2 regions of the Bacillus sp. EB V-12 genome follow, and region 2 is predicted to be linked to the other one. Evidence: a T-box and tRNA genes for the amino acid it is inferred to sense, from the RefSeq annotation. Region 2 holds a T-box; the other holds one or more tRNA genes.
The links. The T-box of region 2 lies ahead of ileS2 (isoleucine--tRNA ligase). A T-box ahead of a tRNA ligase gene usually reads a tRNA of that ligase, here a tRNA-Ile.
Positions count from the first base shown of each region.

Region 1 (9,918 bases), 340 kb from region 2:
AGCAGATTCATTCGGTAAATCAATTCCTGTTTTTACACCAAGTCCAAACTGTCCGAAATAATAACGCATCGTATCAAATGCTTTTTGAGGTATATCTAACGTACCACCTCTCACATACTGAACACCGGCGATATTCATCGCTGTTTTAAACATATAAACGTTAGAAGACATTTTTAAAGCTGTTAGGTCATTAATGTATCCCATCGTTTTCCAAGACGACTTCGTAGGTGTACCTTTTAATTTAATTGGTTCATCCAATTGTACTGCCCCTGGTTGAATCGCACCAGTTTGATATCCAGTAAGTACTGTTGCACCTTTTACAGTTGATCCCATCGGATAAGAACTTGTCATGGTACCTAATGCAAAGTCATTTACTTTCGTTTGGCCATCTTCGTTAACTAATTGTTTCCCCGCCATAGATAAAACTTCACCATTTTTTGGGTTCATCATTACAACGAATGCGCGATCTAAAAGAGGTTCGCTTCCTTTAAACCTCATTAAATTCTTCGCAAGAATATCTTCCACGCGCTTTTGTAATTCCATATCAATTGTTAAGTTCAAGTCATTACCGCTTTGTCCTTTTGATACATTAATCGTTTCTAAAATATTACCGTTTTTATCTGTAACATTTCTAACTTCTGCTTTCGTACCGTGCAGACTATCTTCATACTGTTGTTCAAGATAACTTTTCCCTACTCGGTCATTTCGGTTATAATCACGAACAAGATAGTAATCTAGTCTTTCTCTCGGTAAACCTTCGTCAGAAGTTGTTACACCACCAAGTACACTTCGGAACAAATCACCATCATATGCATATTTTCGTTCCCAATCAACACTTGTATCTACTCCCGGTAATTGCGCTAAATTTTCACTAATAATCGCATATTCTTCATCTGTTGCATTTTTCTTAAGAACTTGAGGTGTCATTGCATATCCGCCATCCATCTTACTCTTAATCGCTAGTATTTCTAGATCTTTTGCGGATAATTGATTAATCTCTTCTTCTGTTACACGACTTCGCTGGCGCTCGTCTAATTCTTTATCATCAATTTTTTTATCTTTAAACTCTTGACGATCTTTATTCGTAATTTTTTCTTTAGCTTCCTCTTTATGCATAGCAAGCCAATAATCTTTTTTATCGCGATCCGTTAATTTATCTGTCGGTACTTCAATCAAATCTGCTAGCTTTTTCGCTGTTTCTAAGCGATCTTCTGCAGTTGATCCTTTCATTTTTGTAAATGTAATAGTACGAATGGCTGCATTATCTACTACAGGTCGCCCATAACGGTCAAATATTTTCCCACGCGGTACAGGATTACTTATCGTTGAGTTTTCTTTCTTCTCCACTTCATTCTTATATTCTTCACCGCGAACAATTTGTACATATCCGAGCCTTACAATAACAGCGGAGAACATTAAAAACACGCAGAAAAACAGCACGTTTAACCGAAAAGGAACGTGGGTCTTTTTCTTATTTTGCTTCTGCTTCTTGCTCATACAAACCCCCTCTACCAACAGCTATGTAATGTGAAAGGGACACCTTCATACAGGTGTCCTCACTGCTGTCTTACATCTTTTTCTATTCTAGCATAAAACAAACGAGAAGTTAACCTTCTGGTTCAGTTTGGTTTTGCGCGTTCCCTTGCGTTACAACACTTGCTTTACTCGCATTTCCCTCATCATATTTGACATTTTTAACTGCAAAATAAATAAGAAAATGTCCAGCACCTAAAATACATAATAAGTAAGGTAAACTTTTTTCAGGTGGAAAGAATAGTACAGCACATAAAAAACTTAAAATGGAACAGATTCTTCCGGCGTTTAACCACAGCTCCCGAACAACGACATATTCCACACGCCATTCTCTCGCATTTTTCGCTCTACCAATTACGTCATATGTCATTGATCCGTACGGAACAAGTAAAATAGGATATGCAATTGCAATACATGCCGCATAAATAAGTAATTTCGTGTATGTAACATTGAAAATAACTAAAAAGACGACAGCATATAAAATAATGCCTCCAAGTAAAATTGCTTTTTTTCGCCACTCCTTCTTTAACATACGAGCAACTAAGTAATAACATACAAAGGATACAGCAGAGTTCACTAAACTGTATTTCCCTAATGCAAACTCACTATTAGTTGCTAAATAAACATATACTGAAATGACAAAAATAAATGTTCCTTCTCTCAATCCTTGGAAAAAATGAGCTCGTGTAATCTTTCCCCAATTTTTATCAATCCGTCGTTCTTTCAATACTTGCACGATTTCATAACGCCCTTCACATTCTCTTTTAGATAAAAAGAAGCTTAAGACGACAGCAATTGCAAATAGAACTAATGAAAGAAAGAATATAACAGTATAGCCACTCCATTTCTCCATACGTGAAATTGTGTATCCTGCTGCTATTGGTCCAATCATTCCAGAGAAGGATGTAAGAAGTCCAAGAAACCCATTAAAGAAATCTCTTGTTTCTGGTTCTGTAATTTCAAATGTCAATAAGTTAAAAGCCAACCAGTAAAAACCGTATCCTACTCCTAAAAGAGCCCCCATTAATAAAATATACTGAGAAGCACTTTTCCCTGCTACTAAGACAACAATAAAAAAAATTGCGAGCGTCCCTACTCCTATTCGTAATAAAATCGAGCGATCGATACGTTTCGCTAATTTTCCCCCTACAAGAAATGTGAGAGGCTGTAATACCACGCTGGCTAAATTATACAAGCCAAGATTCACATAATTTTGTGTTTGTTTCCATAAATAAATATTTACAAACGTATTCGATAAAGAAATTGCGAGCGTGTATAAACCTCCTATAAGGAGTAATAACACTAAATCCCGATTCACTTCAACGTCACCAATTATATGTTTCCATTTCATACACAACTCTCCTTTACTTCATGTTCTAGTCTTCCAAAGACAAGCCCAATTATGTAAAAGGAAAGCATAGAAAAAAGCTAGGAGCTCTCCCCTAGCTTTTTCTATATTTATTACGATTATTTTGCTTCTTGGTAACGTTTTTCAGCAGCGTTCCAATCTACAACGTTCCAGAATGCGCCGATGTAGTCTGGACGACGGTTTTGGTAGTTTAAGTAGTAAGCATGCTCCCAAACATCTAAACCGATAACTGGAGTTTTACCTTCAGTTAAAGGAGAATCTTGGTTTGGAGTGCTTGTTACTTCTAACTCACCATTGTTTACTACTAACCAAGCCCAACCAGAACCGAAGCGAGTTGCGCCAGCTTTTGCGAATTCTTCTTTGAATGCATCGAAGCTACCGAATTTTGCTTCAATTGCAGTTGCAAGTTCACCTACAGGTTGTCCTCCGCCGTTTGGAGATAGGATTGTCCAGAAGAATGTATGGTTAGCATGTCCGCCACCATTGTTACGTACTGCTGTACGGATTGCTTCTGGTACTTCGTTTAAGTTTGCAACTAATTCTTCTACGCTTTTGTCAGCTAATTCTGCATGACCTTCTAAAGCAACGTTTAAGTTTGTAATGTACGTGTTGTGATGTTTTGTATGATGGATGTTCATTGTTTCTTTGTCAAAGTGAGGCTCTAAAGCATCATACGCATAAGGTAAATTTGGTAATTCGTGTTTTGCCATTGTTATATTCCTCCCAGTTTATGTATTGCCACTTAAGTGACATACAACTTCATTCTACCCTAATTGCCATAGGGTGCAAACAAATAAATCACATTGTCTTGCTATCATTAAAGTAGCAAAATTCCCACTTCTTTTCAATTAAAATGCTCATATATTCCGTAAAAAAAGCTTCCTTCTACAAGGAAGCTTCCTGCTAACATAATAAACATGCGAAATGGATATGGACCCTGTAGGACTCGAACCTACGACCGGACGGTTATGAGCCGTCTGCTCTAACCAGCTGAGCTAAGGGTCCACAATTATGTATGTAACAACATATCAAATAAAGGAATTCCTATCGGATATGCTCTTTAAGAAATGTAAGATAAATTTACCATATAGAAAAGAAAAGTGTCAATTGTATTTTTCTTATTTAAAAGAAGAAAGTTAATAAAAGAAATTTAGTTATCTCCACTATATGTAAATATAATATATCTTGAGATTCTCTAGATTCCTACGTTACAATGATTTTATACATACATAAAGGAAGTGAATCTATGTCCATATTTACCCAATTCATAAAAAGCATATACTCGCCTAAAGATATGGCGCTATTCCGTTTTCAAAAAATCGGTAAAACCATTTTGTATATTATGCTACTTTGCTTAATTACTACTATTCCAAGAACTTTTTTGTACGGTAGTTTTATCCAGGATGGTGTTGGCATGGTAAATCAAGTCATCGATAAAGATTTACCTGATTTTAAAATCGAAAATGGCGAACTAAAAGCCGATATTGATCAACCTATTGAAAAAGAAGAAGGAAATACACTTTTCGTATTTGATCCAAATTCAACAGACCTAGAAAAATATCAAAATAAAACAGGTTTATTTGTTTTAAAAGATAAAGTAGTCTCTATGGGAAATGGTCAAACACAAACGTATTCTTATAACGATTTGTTAGGTGCATCTCTTGAGAAAAAAGATCTACAAGAATTCATTTCTTTATTCGATAATATTTATCCAATTTTATTATTTGTTATTGGATTCTTAGTGTACCTATTCCAATTATTCATAACTTTTGTAGGCGTGACTTTACTTGCGTTCATCGGTTCTGCTATGAGCGGTCAACGTAAACTATCCTATAAACAAGTTTGGACACTAACTGCATACAGCTACACAATTCCAACAATCTTCTTTATGATTATGGATGCATGCAAGATTGTCGTACCTGGATCAACATTCATCTATATCGCAGTTGTTTTAATTGTTCTGTACTTAACAATTAAAGAAGTTCCAAAACCGAAAGAAAAATAAGAACGAAAAAAAATGCCTAAATAGGCATTTTTTTTTTGGACAAGCATATATTCCTAGCAAAGGAGTGAAGAATATGAAGAGATTAGGTATATTCCTATTCGTGCTTGTTCTCGGTTATATATTTTATTACGATATAAAAATCGGTACTTTACCGATGTTAAGTTCATATAAAAAAACAACTGCTGCTCAAACAATTAAAAAAGAAAACACAGACAGTCAACAAAATAAAGCGAACAAAACAGAAAAAGAAACGGATGTATCTTATAAAACAATTGAAGTAAAAACTGGTGAGACAGTTCTTTCTATTACAGAACAAATTAACAAGAAAAAAATTCCTTCCATAGAAAAAGTCATTGACGACTTTAAACAATTAAACAAAAGTACCTCTGCTACAAAAATACAAATTGGAAAGTCTTATAAATTCCCGTTATATCAATAAGCTATCACTTAATCCTTGTCAATTACATAAAGGCGCTGATACAATAGTAAAAGTGAAACCGAGTACTTCGGTTTCTATAGCCCTATATCACGTATACTATCATTGATATGAGGGACTAAATAAGAAACTTCTTTTATAAGGAGAGCGATCTATTCGTGAATGAAATGACTCATCGTACAAAAACACGTCCAGTTAAAGTCGGTAATTTAACAATCGGCGGTAATAATGAATTAATTATACAAAGTATGACAACAACAAAAACACATGATGTTGAAGCAACAGTTGCTGAAATCAAGCGTTTAGAAGAAGCCGGCTGTCAAGTCGTCCGCGTTGCCGTTCCAGATGAACGCGCAGCAGATGCTATTGCTGATATAAAAAAACAAATCAACATTCCACTTGTTGCTGATATTCATTTTGATTATCGCCTTGCTTTAAAAGCAATTGAAGGTGGCATCGATAAAGTACGTATCAATCCAGGTAATATTGGTCGTCGCCATAAAGTAGAAGCTGTTGTAAATGCAGCAAAAGAGCGCGGTATTCCAATCCGTATCGGTGTAAACGCTGGTTCATTAGAGCGACACATTTTAGAAAAGTACGGGTACCCAACTGCAGATGGTATGGTTGAGAGCGCGCTACATCATATTAAAATTTTAGAGGACTTAGATTTCCACGATATTATCGTATCTATGAAAGCCTCTGATGTTAACTTAGCAATCGAAGCATACGAGAAAGCTGCTCGTGCTTTTGATTATCCATTACATTTAGGTATTACAGAATCTGGAACATTGTTTGCCGGAACTGTAAAAAGTGCTGCTGGTCTTGGAGCAATCTTAAATAAAGGCATCGGAAATACACTACGTATTTCATTAAGTGCTGATCCAGTTGAAGAGGTAAAAGTTGCTCGCGAATTATTAAAATCATTCGGTCTTGCGTCTAATGCAGCAACACTTATCTCTTGTCCAACTTGTGGTCGTATTGAAATCGATTTAATTAGCATTGCTAACGAAGTGGAAGAATACATCTCTACACTTCAAGTACCAATTAAAGTTGCAGTACTTGGTTGCGCTGTAAATGGCCCTGGTGAAGCTCGTGAAGCTGATATCGGTATTGCCGGTGCACGTGGAGAGGGATTATTATTCCGTAAAGGGCAAGTCGTTCGTAAAGTGCCAGAAGAAATAATGGTAGAAGAACTGAAAAAAGAAATCGACGTAATTGCTGCTGAAATGGCTGCTGAACGAGAAAAAGAAAAAGAAAAAGAAAAAGAGACACAAGAACAATAAAAAGAAGGTTGCCACAATATTTGTGAGCAACCTTCTTTTCTACGTAAAAAAGCTCGTCAGTTATATAACCGACGAGCTTTTACTTTGCACATTTTGGACAACGACCATATATTTCAAACTTATGACCCGTTACTTCATAACCGGTAAAATCTTTATTCATAAAATCCATTGGGCAGGAAGTAATCTCTTTCGTTCCCCCACAATCCAAACAAATAAAATGATGATGATGTTCCATAATAGAACAAGTAAAACGAAAATGTTTTTCACCATTTAATTCCGTTTGTTCTAAAACACCAATCTCAGCAAAAACTGTTAAGTTACGATAAATCGTATCAAAACTAAGCCCTGGATAATCGTCCTTCATATGCTCTAAAACGTCTTTCGCAGTTAAATAACGATTATGTGCTGCAAATAATCTGAGCATCTCTTCTCTTTTTCCAGTATGTTTGTATCCTTTTTCTTTCATTAGGCGTAAAGCTTCTGTTAGATTCATACCTATCCCTACTTTATGCAGTTTTTTTCTTCTTCCATAAAATCGCACCGATTAAAATAAGAACTGCTATCATAACAATTGTACCACCTGGCGCTAGATCAAGTTGATACGAAGCAAACATTCCACCAATTACTGCAATTTCACCAAATAAAATGGAAAAGAAAATTGTTTGTTTAAATCCTTTAGCAATACGAATACTTGCTGCAACTGGTAACGTCATTAATGATGATACCAGAAGAACCCCCACTACACGCATTGATACTGCAATGACAAGAGCAACTAATATAATGAAAATAAAGTGAATCCATTTCGCTCTTAAACCAGTTGATACTGCGTATTCCTCATCAAATGATAATAGAAACAGCTCTTTATATAATAAAATAATTGTCGCAACAACAACAATTGCTACAATCCCAATAATAATTAAATCTGTACTTGTTACAGCACTGACACTACCAAATAAATAACTAAATAAGTCTGTGTTAAATCCATTTGCAAGTGAAATGAAAATAACTCCAACCCCCATCCCTGCCGAAAGGATAATTGGAATTGCTAATTCTTGATAGTGCTTATATACAGTTCGTAACTTTTCGATTAGTAGCGCTCCACCAATCGAGAAAATCATCCCCATATATAAGGGGTTTAAAAATCCACCTGTAAAAATGGTTTTTTCAAGTAATAAACTTGCTGCAATACCCGATAACGTCACGTGACTTAATGCATCCGCAATAAGAGATAAACGACGAATAACAACAAACACACCAATTAGCGGTGCAACAAGTCCAATTAAAATACCAGCGTATAAAGAATTACGTAAAAAGTCATATTGTAAAAAATCTTGTATCATTATATCCTCCCGTGATGCTCATGTTCGTGTTCTAAACGATGAACATGATGTCCATATAAGACGGACATTTCTGCATCTTCTAACTCTCGGAACTTCTCTACATTTCCATGGAAATGTAGATGTTGGTTTAGGCATGCAACATGTGTTACTTTTTCAGTAACAGCTCCCATATCATGAGTAACAAGAATTAATGTGATCCCGAGCCTTTTGTTTAAATCCTCTAATATTTCGTAAAAACTTTCCACATTTTTCACATCGATTCCAACAGTAGGCTCGTCCAAAATAAGCAATTCAGGATCACTAACGAGCGCACGAGCAATAAATACACGCTGTTGCTGTCCACCAGAAAGCTCTCCAATGTTACGACCTTGAAACTCACTCATCCCTACATCAGCAATTGCTTTTTCTACCTTTTTCTTATCCTCTTTTGTGAAAAAGCGAAAAAGCCCTTTTTTCGAAACAAGTCCCATTGACACAACTTCAGAAACAGTTGCTGGAAAACCAGAATTGAAACTATTTGCCTTTTGGGATACATAACCAACTTTGTTCCATTCCTTAAACTTCTTACTATCAACGCCAAACACGCGAATGCTTCCTTCTTTTGGCTTTAAAACACCTAATAAACACTTAAGTAAAGTTGATTTACCTGAACCATTCGGTCCCACTAAACCTAAAAAAGCTCCCTTCGGAACTTGCAAATTAATATTTTCTAACACATTCCGATCTTCATATCGGAATGTTAAACCTTCAATTTCTAATATATTATTCATAGCATCTCACCTATTTTAATTCAGAATGATTCCGATTTATATCTATTTGAATTATAGTACAGCTTATTATAGTTGTAAACCAATCTGCCTAAAATATATCTATTTTTTCAAGAAACCTTACTATTATAACAAAAAGCAGAGAAAAATTCTCTGCTTCCGAAAAATATTCCTATAAACTTTTTAGTGAATAGCCGATTTAAACTTACCACCATTTGTCTCTTGCGTGCTCATAATCGTAACAAATGCATTTTCATCAATTTCATGCACAATTGATTTTAACTTCGTCACTTCTAGACGCGTTACAACTGCATAAATAACTTCTTTTTCTTTATCCGTGTAACCACCTTTCGCTACAAGCTTTGTAGTTCCACGGCCAAGACGATGCAAAATCGCGTTTGATACTTCCTCATATTGATCAGATACAATTAAAACCGCCTTCGTTTCATCTAGCCCTTGAATTACTGTATCGATCGTTTTAAATGCGATATAGTACGTCATAACAGAATACATCGCTTGTTCCACACCAAACACAAATGCTGCCCATGCAAAAATAAATAAGTTCACAAACATTACGAATTCACCAACAGAGAATGGTAATTTCTTCGTTAATAAAATCCCCATAATTTCAGTTCCATCTAGCGATCCACCATGACGAATTACAAGTCCTACACCAAGACCTAAAATAAGACCACCAAACACTGTCGCTAAAATAGGTTCTGTTGTAAATGGTGGTACCGCATGTAACGTTGACTCAATGAAAGCTAACGCTACAATACCAAATGTCGAAGATAACATAAATGTTTTTCCAATTTGCTTATAACCGGAATACATAAATGGGATATTGAGAACAACGACTAAAGTAGAAAAACTTAACCACCAAATGTTAGGAGTAAGATAATCTAATATAAGAGAAATACCAATAATTCCACCATCAATAATTTTATTTGGCATTAAAAATAGTTCAATTGCTACCGCCGCGCATGCTGCTCCAAAAATAATCATAACTAAACGATAAATGAGATGAATAACACTTTCTTTTCGATGTTGCTTTTGCTCCATAAGTCCTCCCTTTACTCTTTTTCTGTAGTTTTGTCCTTATATTATAACATACGCTTCTTTTCCTCATGAAAAAGAAACTCCACACGAATATGTACAAGCTATATGCTCATATATTTCGATAGA
Region 1 is NZ_JBUXJL010000001.1:380,221-390,138, reverse strand. It holds gene ACZDYH_RS02030 (peptidoglycan D,D-transpeptidase FtsI family protein) at 1-1,497, opposite strand, end outside; gene ACZDYH_RS02025 (MFS transporter) at 1,607-2,884, opposite strand; gene sodA (superoxide dismutase [Mn]) at 3,001-3,612, opposite strand; tRNA gene ACZDYH_RS02015 (tRNA-Ile) at 3,834-3,907, opposite strand; gene yqgB (protein YqgB) at 4,149-4,907, shown strand; gene yqfZ (protein YqfZ) at 4,981-5,346, shown strand; gene ispG (flavodoxin-dependent (E)-4-hydroxy-3-methylbut-2-enyl-diphosphate synthase) at 5,511-6,626, shown strand; gene ACZDYH_RS01995 (Fur family transcriptional regulator) at 6,706-7,119, opposite strand; gene ACZDYH_RS01990 (metal ABC transporter permease) at 7,133-7,966, opposite strand; gene ACZDYH_RS01985 (metal ABC transporter ATP-binding protein) at 7,966-8,736, opposite strand; gene ACZDYH_RS01980 (YitT family protein) at 8,917-9,795, opposite strand.
Region 1: it encodes a tRNA-Ile, which carries the amino acid that the T-box ahead of ileS2 (isoleucine--tRNA ligase) is inferred to sense. The anticodon was not compared.

Region 2 (9,918 bases):
ATGCCTGATAAGTCTGTACAATGGTGCATAAGGCCATTTACAAGTGTACCACTTGTATGCCCTGGTGCTGGATGTACAACCATACCACGTGGCTTATTTACAACAAGCACATCTGCATCTTCATAATAAATTTCTAAATTTAAATCCTCTGGTTGAATATCTAACTCTTCTGGTTCAGGAATTGTTACTGTAATTTCATCTTCTTCTTTTACTTTATAATTCCCTTTTACCGCTTTCCCGTTTACTGTCACAACTTCATCTTTAATCCATTGCTGCACTTGCGTACGTGACCATTCGTTATTTATCCCTGTAACGAATTTATCAATTCGCTCGTTTTTTTGCTCTGCTGCAACTGTTACTTGTACTACTTCACTCATTCAATTACTCCTTCGCTTTCTTGCCTTCTAATAATGTTTGAATAATAATTAATACAACACCAATACATAATGCTGAATCAGCTATATTGAATACTGGATAGTTGTACGAGAAAATATACACGTGAATGAAATCCACTACTTCTTGTCTAAATACACGATCAATAAAGTTACCAATTGCCCCGCCCAAAATTAGGCCTAACGAAATACCTAGAAGCTTGTCTGTTTTCGCATACTTTTTCATATAAAATACAATAAACACTACAAAAACAACTGTAATAATGTAGAAGAACCACATTTTATTTTCTAAAATACCCCAAGCAGCGCCTCTATTTCGATGTGATGTTATGTATAATACATTGTCGATAATCGGAATACTCGTACCCAATTCCATGTTCTTTACAATTAACCACTTCGATATTTGATCGATAGCAATGACGAATAACGCTATTACATAATATATCATTTTCATTTCCCCCACAAAGACAGTGTACCTCAAAATTTTAGCATAGCTGCTACCTTTTCACAATGAACCTTTATAGAAGAATAAAATAAATTAAAAAAAGGTAATATAATATCGTTGTGCGTATTCATACATTTACCTTTTCATAAAAGAATTCATGAATCGTACGGGCAGTCGGCATTGTCTTCATTTGCTTTGTCGAAATTAATCTCCCCGTCTCTTCACAAATACCATACATGTCTATTTCCATTTTAAATAATGCGCGTTCTACATCCTTTAAATCCTCTTTTATATCATGTAATAGCAATTTTTTCTTTATCTCTTCCTTAATTTCATATCCAAGCTCTTGGCTGAACTCGACATCATATTTGTGCATTACTTCTTTAGCTAGTCTCTCTTGCAACTCTTTTCTCATCAATTGCAATTCTTCTTTTATTTCCATGTAAATTTCATTCACGTGTACATTCCTCCTAGCTGTAATGTACAGTTAGTGTGTCCGAAATTTATTTGCTTACCTCACACACATTTTTCCTTCACAGGAAAGAGTCTGAAAGTGATTTTGATATGCCATCAACAAAAAAACTGACTGCATCAATAGCAGTCAGCTTTTTTTATTATTTTACATAGTTTTCTTTAACAACTGTTGCACAACGCTCACATAATGTTTCATGTTCAGCATCTTTACCAATTGTTTCTGAAACTACCCAACAACGTTCACATGTTTCACCAGTTGCTTGAGCAACAACAACCGCTGTATGTTCATACTTCGGTGCATCTGCTGGCGCTTCATCCATCATACCACCAAGTTTATACTCAGAAACGATGAATAATTGCTTTAAGTCTTCACTAATAGACTCTAACATAGCTTTCATTTCTGCAGTTGGATATAGCGTAATGCTTGCATTTAATGACTTACCGATTACTTTTTCATTACGAGCTACTTCTAGTGCTTTTAACACGTCATCACGTAATGTCATAAATGCATCCCATTTTGTTTTTAACGCTTCCGCGTCATCTAATTGTACAGCTTCTGGCATATCAGTTAATTGTACACTTTCTTCTGTTACGCCTGGAATGTATGGCCATACTTCATCAGCTGTATGCGGTAAGATTGGTGTTACAAGTTTCGTTAACGCAACAAGAACATCATATAATACAGTTTGAATCGCACGACGATCTTCGTGGTTTGCACCTTCAATATATAAAATGTCTTTTGCAAAGTCTAAATAGAATGAACTTAAATCAATTGTACAGAAGTTATGAATTGCATGATACACAGCAGCGAAGTCGTATGTCTCATATGCTTCTTTAACTTTTGTAATTAAGTCATTTAATTTCACTAACATGTAACGATCTACTTCACGAAGTTCAGCTACAGCTACTGCATTTTCACTTGGCTTAAAGTCGTCTAAGTTTCCTAATAAGAAACGGAATGTGTTACGGATTTTACGATACACTTCTGCTACTTGTTTTAAAATATCATCTGAAATACGTACGTCAGATTGATAGTCAACAGAAGATACCCATAAGCGTAAAATGTCTCCGCCTAATTGATCCATAATTTTCTTCGGTACGACAATGTTTCCAATCGACTTACTCATCTTACGTCCTTCACCATCTAGTACGAAACCGTGACTTAGTACGCCTTTATATGGAGCTTTACCTGTTACAGCAACTGCTGTTGATAATGAAGAGTTAAACCAACCACGATACTGGTCAGATCCTTCTAAATATAAATCAGCTGGACGCTGTAAATCTTCGCGCTCTTCTAATACCGCTTGGTGAGAAGAACCTGAATCGAACCATACATCCATGATGTCTGTTTCTTTACGGAATTCGCCATTTGGGCTACCTGGATGTGTAAATCCTTCTGGTAATAGATCTTTCGCTTCACGCTCGAACCATACGTTAGAACCGTGTTCACGGAATAAATCTGCTACATGGTTAATTGTTTCATCCGTAATAATTGGATCACCATTCTCAGCATAGAATACTGGAATTGGCACACCCCATGCACGCTGACGAGAAATACACCAGTCACCACGGTCACGAACCATATTATGAAGACGAGTTTCTCCCCATGCTGGTACCCATTTTGTTTCTGCTACAGCTTCTATTAATTCTTTACGGAATGCTTCAATAGATGCAAACCACTGTGCTGTCGCACGGAAAATAATTGGTTTTTTCGTTCTCCAATCATGTGGGTATGAATGTGTAATGAATGTTAGTTTCAGTAACGCGCCTACTTCTTCTAATTTTTCTGTAATTGGTTTGTTAGCTTTATCATAGAATAAGCCTTCAAATCCAGGTGCCTCATTTGTTAATACACCTTTATCATCGACTGGGCAAAGTACTTCTAATCCATACTTTTTACCAACAACGAAGTCATCTTCCCCGTGTCCTGGTGCTGTATGAACACAACCTGTACCTGCATCTGTTGTTACGTGGTCTCCTAGCATAACTAATGAATCACGATCGTAGAATGGATGTTTTGCAACTGTGTACTCAAGTTCGCTACCTTTTACTGTTTTCACAACTTCAGCATTTTCCCACTCTAACGTTTTTGCAACTGTCTCAAACAGCTCAGAAGCAATGATATATTTCTCATCGTTTACTTTTACAATGCTATATTCAAGCTCTGGGTGAACAGAAATACCTAAGTTTGCAGGTAATGTCCAAGGTGTCGTTGTCCAAATGATGTACTTTTCATCACCTTCTAATACGTTCTTTCCATCTTTTACAGGGAATGCTACGTAAATAGATGCTGATTTTTTATCTTGATATTCAATTTCAGCTTCCGCTAAAGCAGATTCACTCGTTGGAGACCAGTAAACTGGTTTTTGACCTTTATAGATATAACCTTTTTTCGCCATGTCACCAAACACTTTAATTTGTTGTGCTTCATAAGCTGGCTCTAAAGTAATATATGGATTATCCCAATCTGCACGTACACCTAGACGCTTAAATTGTTCACGTTGACGTTCTACTTGTTCATATGCATACTCTGCACATAACTTACGGAACTCAGCAACTGTCATTTCTTTACGTTTTACACCTTTATTTGTTAAAGCTTGTTCAATTGGTAAACCGTGCGTATCCCATCCTGGAACATATGGCGCACTAAAACCAGTCATTGATTTATAACGAACAATAAAGTCTTTTAATACTTTATTTAATGCATGTCCCATATGAATGTCACCATTCGCATATGGAGGTCCATCATGCAATACAAATAAAGGACGTCCTTTTGTATGTTCTTGTACTTTTTCGTAAATATTCATTTCAGCCCATTTTTCTTGCATTGCAGGCTCACGTTTTGGTAAATTCCCACGCATTGGGAACTCTGTTTTTGGCATCAGTAATGTATTTTTGTACTCCATGCTCAATTCCTCCTTACATGTATAAAAGAAACACTTAAAAAACGGAATAAAAAAGAGACCTTCTCATCCCAAAAAGGGACGAGAAAGTCTCCCGCGGTACCACCCTAGTAGATCATATACGTGTGTATAGAATCCTCTTTATATTCTTAACGCGAATACACGCCTACGCTTACTCTATTTGTTCAGCGCGGAACTCCAGGGTGATATTCCCACTATCTCCTTATCCTGAGCTTACACCATCCTCAGTTCGCTATATAAGGTTTGAAAAGGTACTTATCCCTATCTTCGTTTTTCTTAATAAATATGTTGTTTAAAATTATATGTAATAATGAGAAAAACGTCAAGCTTACACTGTTTCTTCTTTTTTCAACAGTTCATCTACTTCGTCTTCTAATTCAATTAGTTTATCCCAATCATCGTTGTTTAACATCTCAAGCTGTGTTTCTAATAACATACGGAAACGAGTTCGGAATACTTTCGCTTGTTTCTTTAGCTCTTCAATATCAAAAGCAACTTTTCTTGATTTTACTAATGCTTCGTTAATAATACGATCAGCATTCTTTTCAGCTTCACGCACAATTAATTTCGCTTCTTTTTGCGCATTACGTTTTACTTCTTCCGCTGCTTCTTGTGCAACGACGATAGATTTGTTTAACGTATCTTCAATATTAGAGAAATGATCTAACTTCCCTTCTAACTGCGCAACTTTTTCTTCTAAAGCTTTTTTCTCACGAATGACCAATTCATAATCTTTGATAATTTGATCAAGAAACTCATTTACTTGATCTTCATCATAGCCACGGAATCCGCGACCAAATTCTTTGTTATGAATATCTAATGGTGTTAACGGCACAACGCCACCTCCAAGTAGTTATCTAAATTTCCTCTTTCAATTATATCTTTTCTTCGACAAAATAGGAGGATTTCCTTCTAAAAAACCAATCATTTTAGTATACCATACAAAATTCTCCATTTGTCGCGTTTTGTTCTACCTTCTACAGAAAATAATTTACTTCGGCCATATCCTCTAACAGAAAAAACATCTCCTGGATAGCATTCATAAGAAGTTTGCTCCACTGTTTTCCAATTGACTTTTACTAAACCATTTTTTATGAAAGGTTGTACTTTCTGTCTAGATAAATGTAACATTTCAGCTAACATAACATCTAAACGAAGTGAAGAAACCGTTCCAGATTTCTCTCCCCACGTTTCATCTATCTGTAGAATTTGTTCTCCTTGCACTGACGCTAAAGAGACTTTTACTTTCCCTATTGATTGTAAGTTCATCTCAATATACGATACAATTTCTTTCGCAACTACAATTTGGGCACGATTTTCTTGCAGCAAAATATCACCACATTTTTCTCTTGTTAAACCAAGAGACATAAATGTACCTAATATTTGCCTATGTTCTAGCGTATAAAACTTGGAAGGATAGTCAATTTCTAATACTTCTACTTGAAATTCTTCTTCATTTAATTCTAGATAGTCTGGATAAATAAGTGCTCTTTTACGCTCTGCATTAGGCGTTGCACCACCAAATTGCACAGCAACATCACCTTGTCCTATTACCATAGAAACAATTTGTTGTTGCCTAGGATCAAGAAAATCCGTTAACTTCACTTGATGGTATTCCGCCGCTCGCTTCCACTCTAGCACTTTATCCACAAAGACCTCCTCATCAGGCCTAAAATGTTCGTAGATGCTCATGTATTTACCTTCTTACTATAAGAAATAGCTTAATAAACTGAACAAACCAGTTTTAGCAAGTTTCAACGCAAAGATCGCAACGATTGGAGAAATATCAATCATTCCAAGCGGCGGAATAAAGCGGCGGAATGGTTCTAAATACGGTTCACAAATACGTGCCAGGAACTCTCCAAAAGCTGATTCCTTTGCACCAGGAAACCATGATAGGAGAATGTAAATAATAAGTGCCCACGAGTAAATCTCGATAGCATAACTTAACACTATAAAAACTGTTGTCATGGCGTATTACCACCTCTTTATATTTGTTTCTTCTTCTTCACCGAATAACTCTGAAATCGCACCAACAATATCTACATTTTCAGGTGTACACATAAATGTTTTCGGCCCTATTTTTTGAATGTCCCCGCCTATAGCGTATACAGTACCACTTAAAAAGTCAACGATACGTACCGCTTGATCAGTAGACATTCTCTGCAAATTAATTACAACAGCTCGTCTACCTTTTAAGTGGTCCGCAATCCCTTGTGCTTCCGAATATGTGCGTGGTTCTAATAAAACAACTTTTGAAGATTGTTTTGCTGTTTCAATACTCACAACATTTTGCTTCGGTTGCGCTTTCGGAAACGTAACGTCTTGTTGTTCTGGTGGATCTTGCTGCTTTTTCATGTCTGTTTGCTCCTTTTCATAACCATATTGAGCTGCTTCTTTTTCTTCCGGTGTATCAAAAAAGAAGTATTTTACTTTTGACCAACTCATAATAAGATTCTCCTTCCTTTTACGCTTTTCCTACTAAAATCGTTCCCAAACGAATATATGTAGCCCCTTCTTCAATTGCAATTGTGTAATCGTTGGACATTCCCATTGATAATTCTTTACATGGCGCATGTAATAACTCTAGCTCCTGCACCTCTGTTTGCAGCATACGTAATTCCTTAAAACAGCGTCTGATTTCTTCCTCTTCTTCTGTAAATGGAGCCATCGTCATTAGTCCAACCACTTCAATTTTATCGAATTCTTGCAAACTTTGAATAAAAGAAACAACCTCTTCTATTGCCAATCCTTGCTTCGATTCTTCAGATGAGGTTTTCACTTGAATAAAGCATTTCACTTTCTTATCAGCACGTTTTTGAATTTCTTTCGCCAGCGAAAGACGATCTAACGAATGTAAATAATCAATTTCATTAATGATTTCTTTTACTTTTCTCGTTTGTAATGAGCCAATAAAGTGCCAATTAACTTTTGAACCGAAATGCTCGTATTTCTGTAAGAAACCTTCATTTCTATTTTCACCTAAATCGATAATTCCAGCTTCAATTACTTCGTTTGTTTTTTCAATCCCTACAGTTTTTGTAACTGCAACAAGTTTAATATCTTGCAACGAACGTCCAGCTCGAGCGCAAGATTCTTTAATAGCTTCGTTTACAATTACTAAATTTTCTTGTACTGTCACTTGCTTCCTTCCTCCTTAAAACCTATGAAACTCAACATTCTTCCTGTCTTACCTTGATCACGACGATGAGAGAAAAATAGTTGCTCTTCACAGCTTGTACAAAGAGATGACATTACAATATGCTCTTCTTTTATGCCTGCTTGTACACATAATATACGATTAATGTCTTTTAAATTAATTGCGTACTGCCCGTCAGAAATTTTTTGATGAGGAACAGCACCGCTAACTACTTCCTGTGCTGCTGTTAATACACGATCATCCACAACATAACAACAAGATCCGATCGACGGCCCAATTGCAACATGAATTTCATCACTTGAAATACCTTCTGCATTCCACTTTTGAATCATTTCCTTTGCAATCTCTTGTACAGTGCCTTTCCATCCAGCATGCGCAAGTCCTATCATACCATGTGATGGTGCATAAAAATAGAGCGGAACACAATCCGCGTAACAAGACGTTAACAGAACATCTTCATTACTCGTATAAATGCCATCTGTTTTTGAAATGCCGTCCTCATATGAATAGACACCACTTCCCTTTTCCTGTTGCCCTACTTTTTCAACATGATGAGCATGAACTTGTTCAGAGCAAATCCAGTTTTCTAATGGTTTTTGTAACTTATTTGCTAAAATGCGTCTGTTTTCATGAACGTTCTCCACGATATCATTCACATGTAATCCTAAATTCATCGCATGAAAGGAGCCCGTACTTATCCCACCATCTTTTGTCGTAAATCCAGCAGTAATGTTTCCAAGTTCTTTCCACGCTTGTAAATACAGTATACCGTCCACATATTTAAATGGTTCTCTCATAATAAAGCGGCTCCTTTTAATTAAAATAACAGAAAAAAGCATGGTACTTCCTGTCTATTTTACCATACTTTTATTTTTTCATAATCCTAACAGAAAAAAAAGAGGAATTTGTAATATTCTTTATGAAATTGTCGGTGTTTGTATTGATTCTGTTACAGAATTAACAGGATTTACTCTTACAAGTATGACATCCTCCCCAATTTTCACAATTTCCTTCCAAGGAATTACAATCTCAACATCTTTTCCAAAAATACCTAGCATACGTGTCTGTTTGGAAATAATAACAGAACAAACTTGCCCTGTGTTCATATCAATTTCAATATCTCCAATATTCCCAATCCTTTTTCCATCTGAAATATTTATAACATCCTTCATCTGTAACTCTGAAATTCGTATCACCATTTTTATCCTCTCCCTTATATGACAAATTGGAAACTGTTTCTCATATTTACAGGAAGCCATCTATACGAAACACCATGCTAGTTTCATTATATGAACACTAATCCCCTACTATGAGCACAAACCATATTACATATAAAAAGGTCTCACCATAATTGGTGAGACCTTATCCTTGAATCGTTTTATTCATTTGTTTAATAGCTGACTTCTCTAAACGTGATACTTGCGCTTGGGAAATCCCAATTTCTTCTGCAACTTCCATCTGTGTCTTTCCTTGGAAGAAACGTTTTCTAATAATCATTTTCTCTCTATCATTTAAACGCTTCATTCCTTCTTTCAATGCTAATTCTTCAACCCACTGCTCGTCCTTTTGTTTTTCATCACTTAACTGATCCATAACAAAGATAGGATCTCCCCCATCATTATAAATCGGTTCAAATAATGAAACTGGATCTTGAATCGCATCTAAAGCAAATACTATCTCTTCATGAGTTACTTCTAGCACTTTTGCAATATCCATTGCTGTTGGTTCTTTTGAATTTTCTGCAATCAATTTTTCTCTTACTTGCAAAGCTTTATACGCAATATCTCGCAATGAGCGCGATACGCGAATCGGATTATTATCACGCAAATATCTGCGTATTTCCCCAATAATCATCGGCACAGCATACGTTGAAAATTTTACATTTTGGCCTAAATCAAAATTATCAATTGATTTCATAAGTCCGATGCAACCAACTTGAAATAAATCGTCAACATATTCTCCTCTGTTATTAAATCTTTGGATGACGCTCAGTACAAGACGTAAGTTTCCATTCACTAATTTTTCTCTTGCGCTTATCTCTCCACTTTGCATTTCACGAAATAATTTACGCATTTCATCATTTTTTAATACTGGAAGTTTAGCTGTATCAACACCGCAAATTTCTACTTTGTTTCTCGTCAAAGTGTTCCCTCCTATCGGGAGTTGCTGTACAGTGTAAAGTATTTCCTTTGAAGGGGATTTTATGCATGTGGTTTTTTCACGATTTTTTATTTAAATTATCTTTCCTAATACAACTAAATAGAATAAGACCAGCCTACATAACGGCTGGTCTTATTCTTCACACCATTTTATTAAATTCTTTTCGTAATCTTTTTATAATTCTTTTTTCTAAACGCGAAATGTATGACTGTGAAATCCCAAGCATATCCGCCACATCTTTTTGCGTCTTTTCCTCTCCTCCAGCAAGCCCAAACCGAAGTTCCATAATTTGTTTTTCACGATCATTTAATTGGTGTAATGCTTTCATTAAAAGGTGACGATCTACAGTAGCTTCTAAATCTT
Region 2 is NZ_JBUXJL010000001.1:721,484-731,401, reverse strand. It holds gene ACZDYH_RS03955 (RluA family pseudouridine synthase) at 1-377, opposite strand, end outside; gene lspA (lipoprotein signal peptidase LspA) at 382-840, opposite strand; gene ACZDYH_RS03945 (TraR/DksA C4-type zinc finger protein) at 965-1,294, opposite strand; gene ileS2 (isoleucine--tRNA ligase) at 1,452-4,217, opposite strand; T-box leader at 4,289-4,512, opposite strand; gene divIVA (septum site-determining protein DivIVA) at 4,564-5,070, opposite strand; gene ACZDYH_RS03930 (YlmH family RNA-binding protein) at 5,160-5,927, opposite strand; gene ACZDYH_RS03925 (YggT family protein) at 5,943-6,206, opposite strand; gene ACZDYH_RS03920 (cell division protein SepF) at 6,213-6,683, opposite strand; gene ACZDYH_RS03915 (YggS family pyridoxal phosphate-dependent enzyme) at 6,703-7,377, opposite strand; gene pgeF (peptidoglycan editing factor PgeF) at 7,374-8,192, opposite strand; gene ACZDYH_RS03905 (YlmC/YmxH family sporulation protein) at 8,313-8,594, opposite strand; gene sigG (RNA polymerase sporulation sigma factor SigG) at 8,758-9,537, opposite strand; gene sigE (RNA polymerase sporulation sigma factor SigE) at 9,695-9,918, opposite strand, start outside.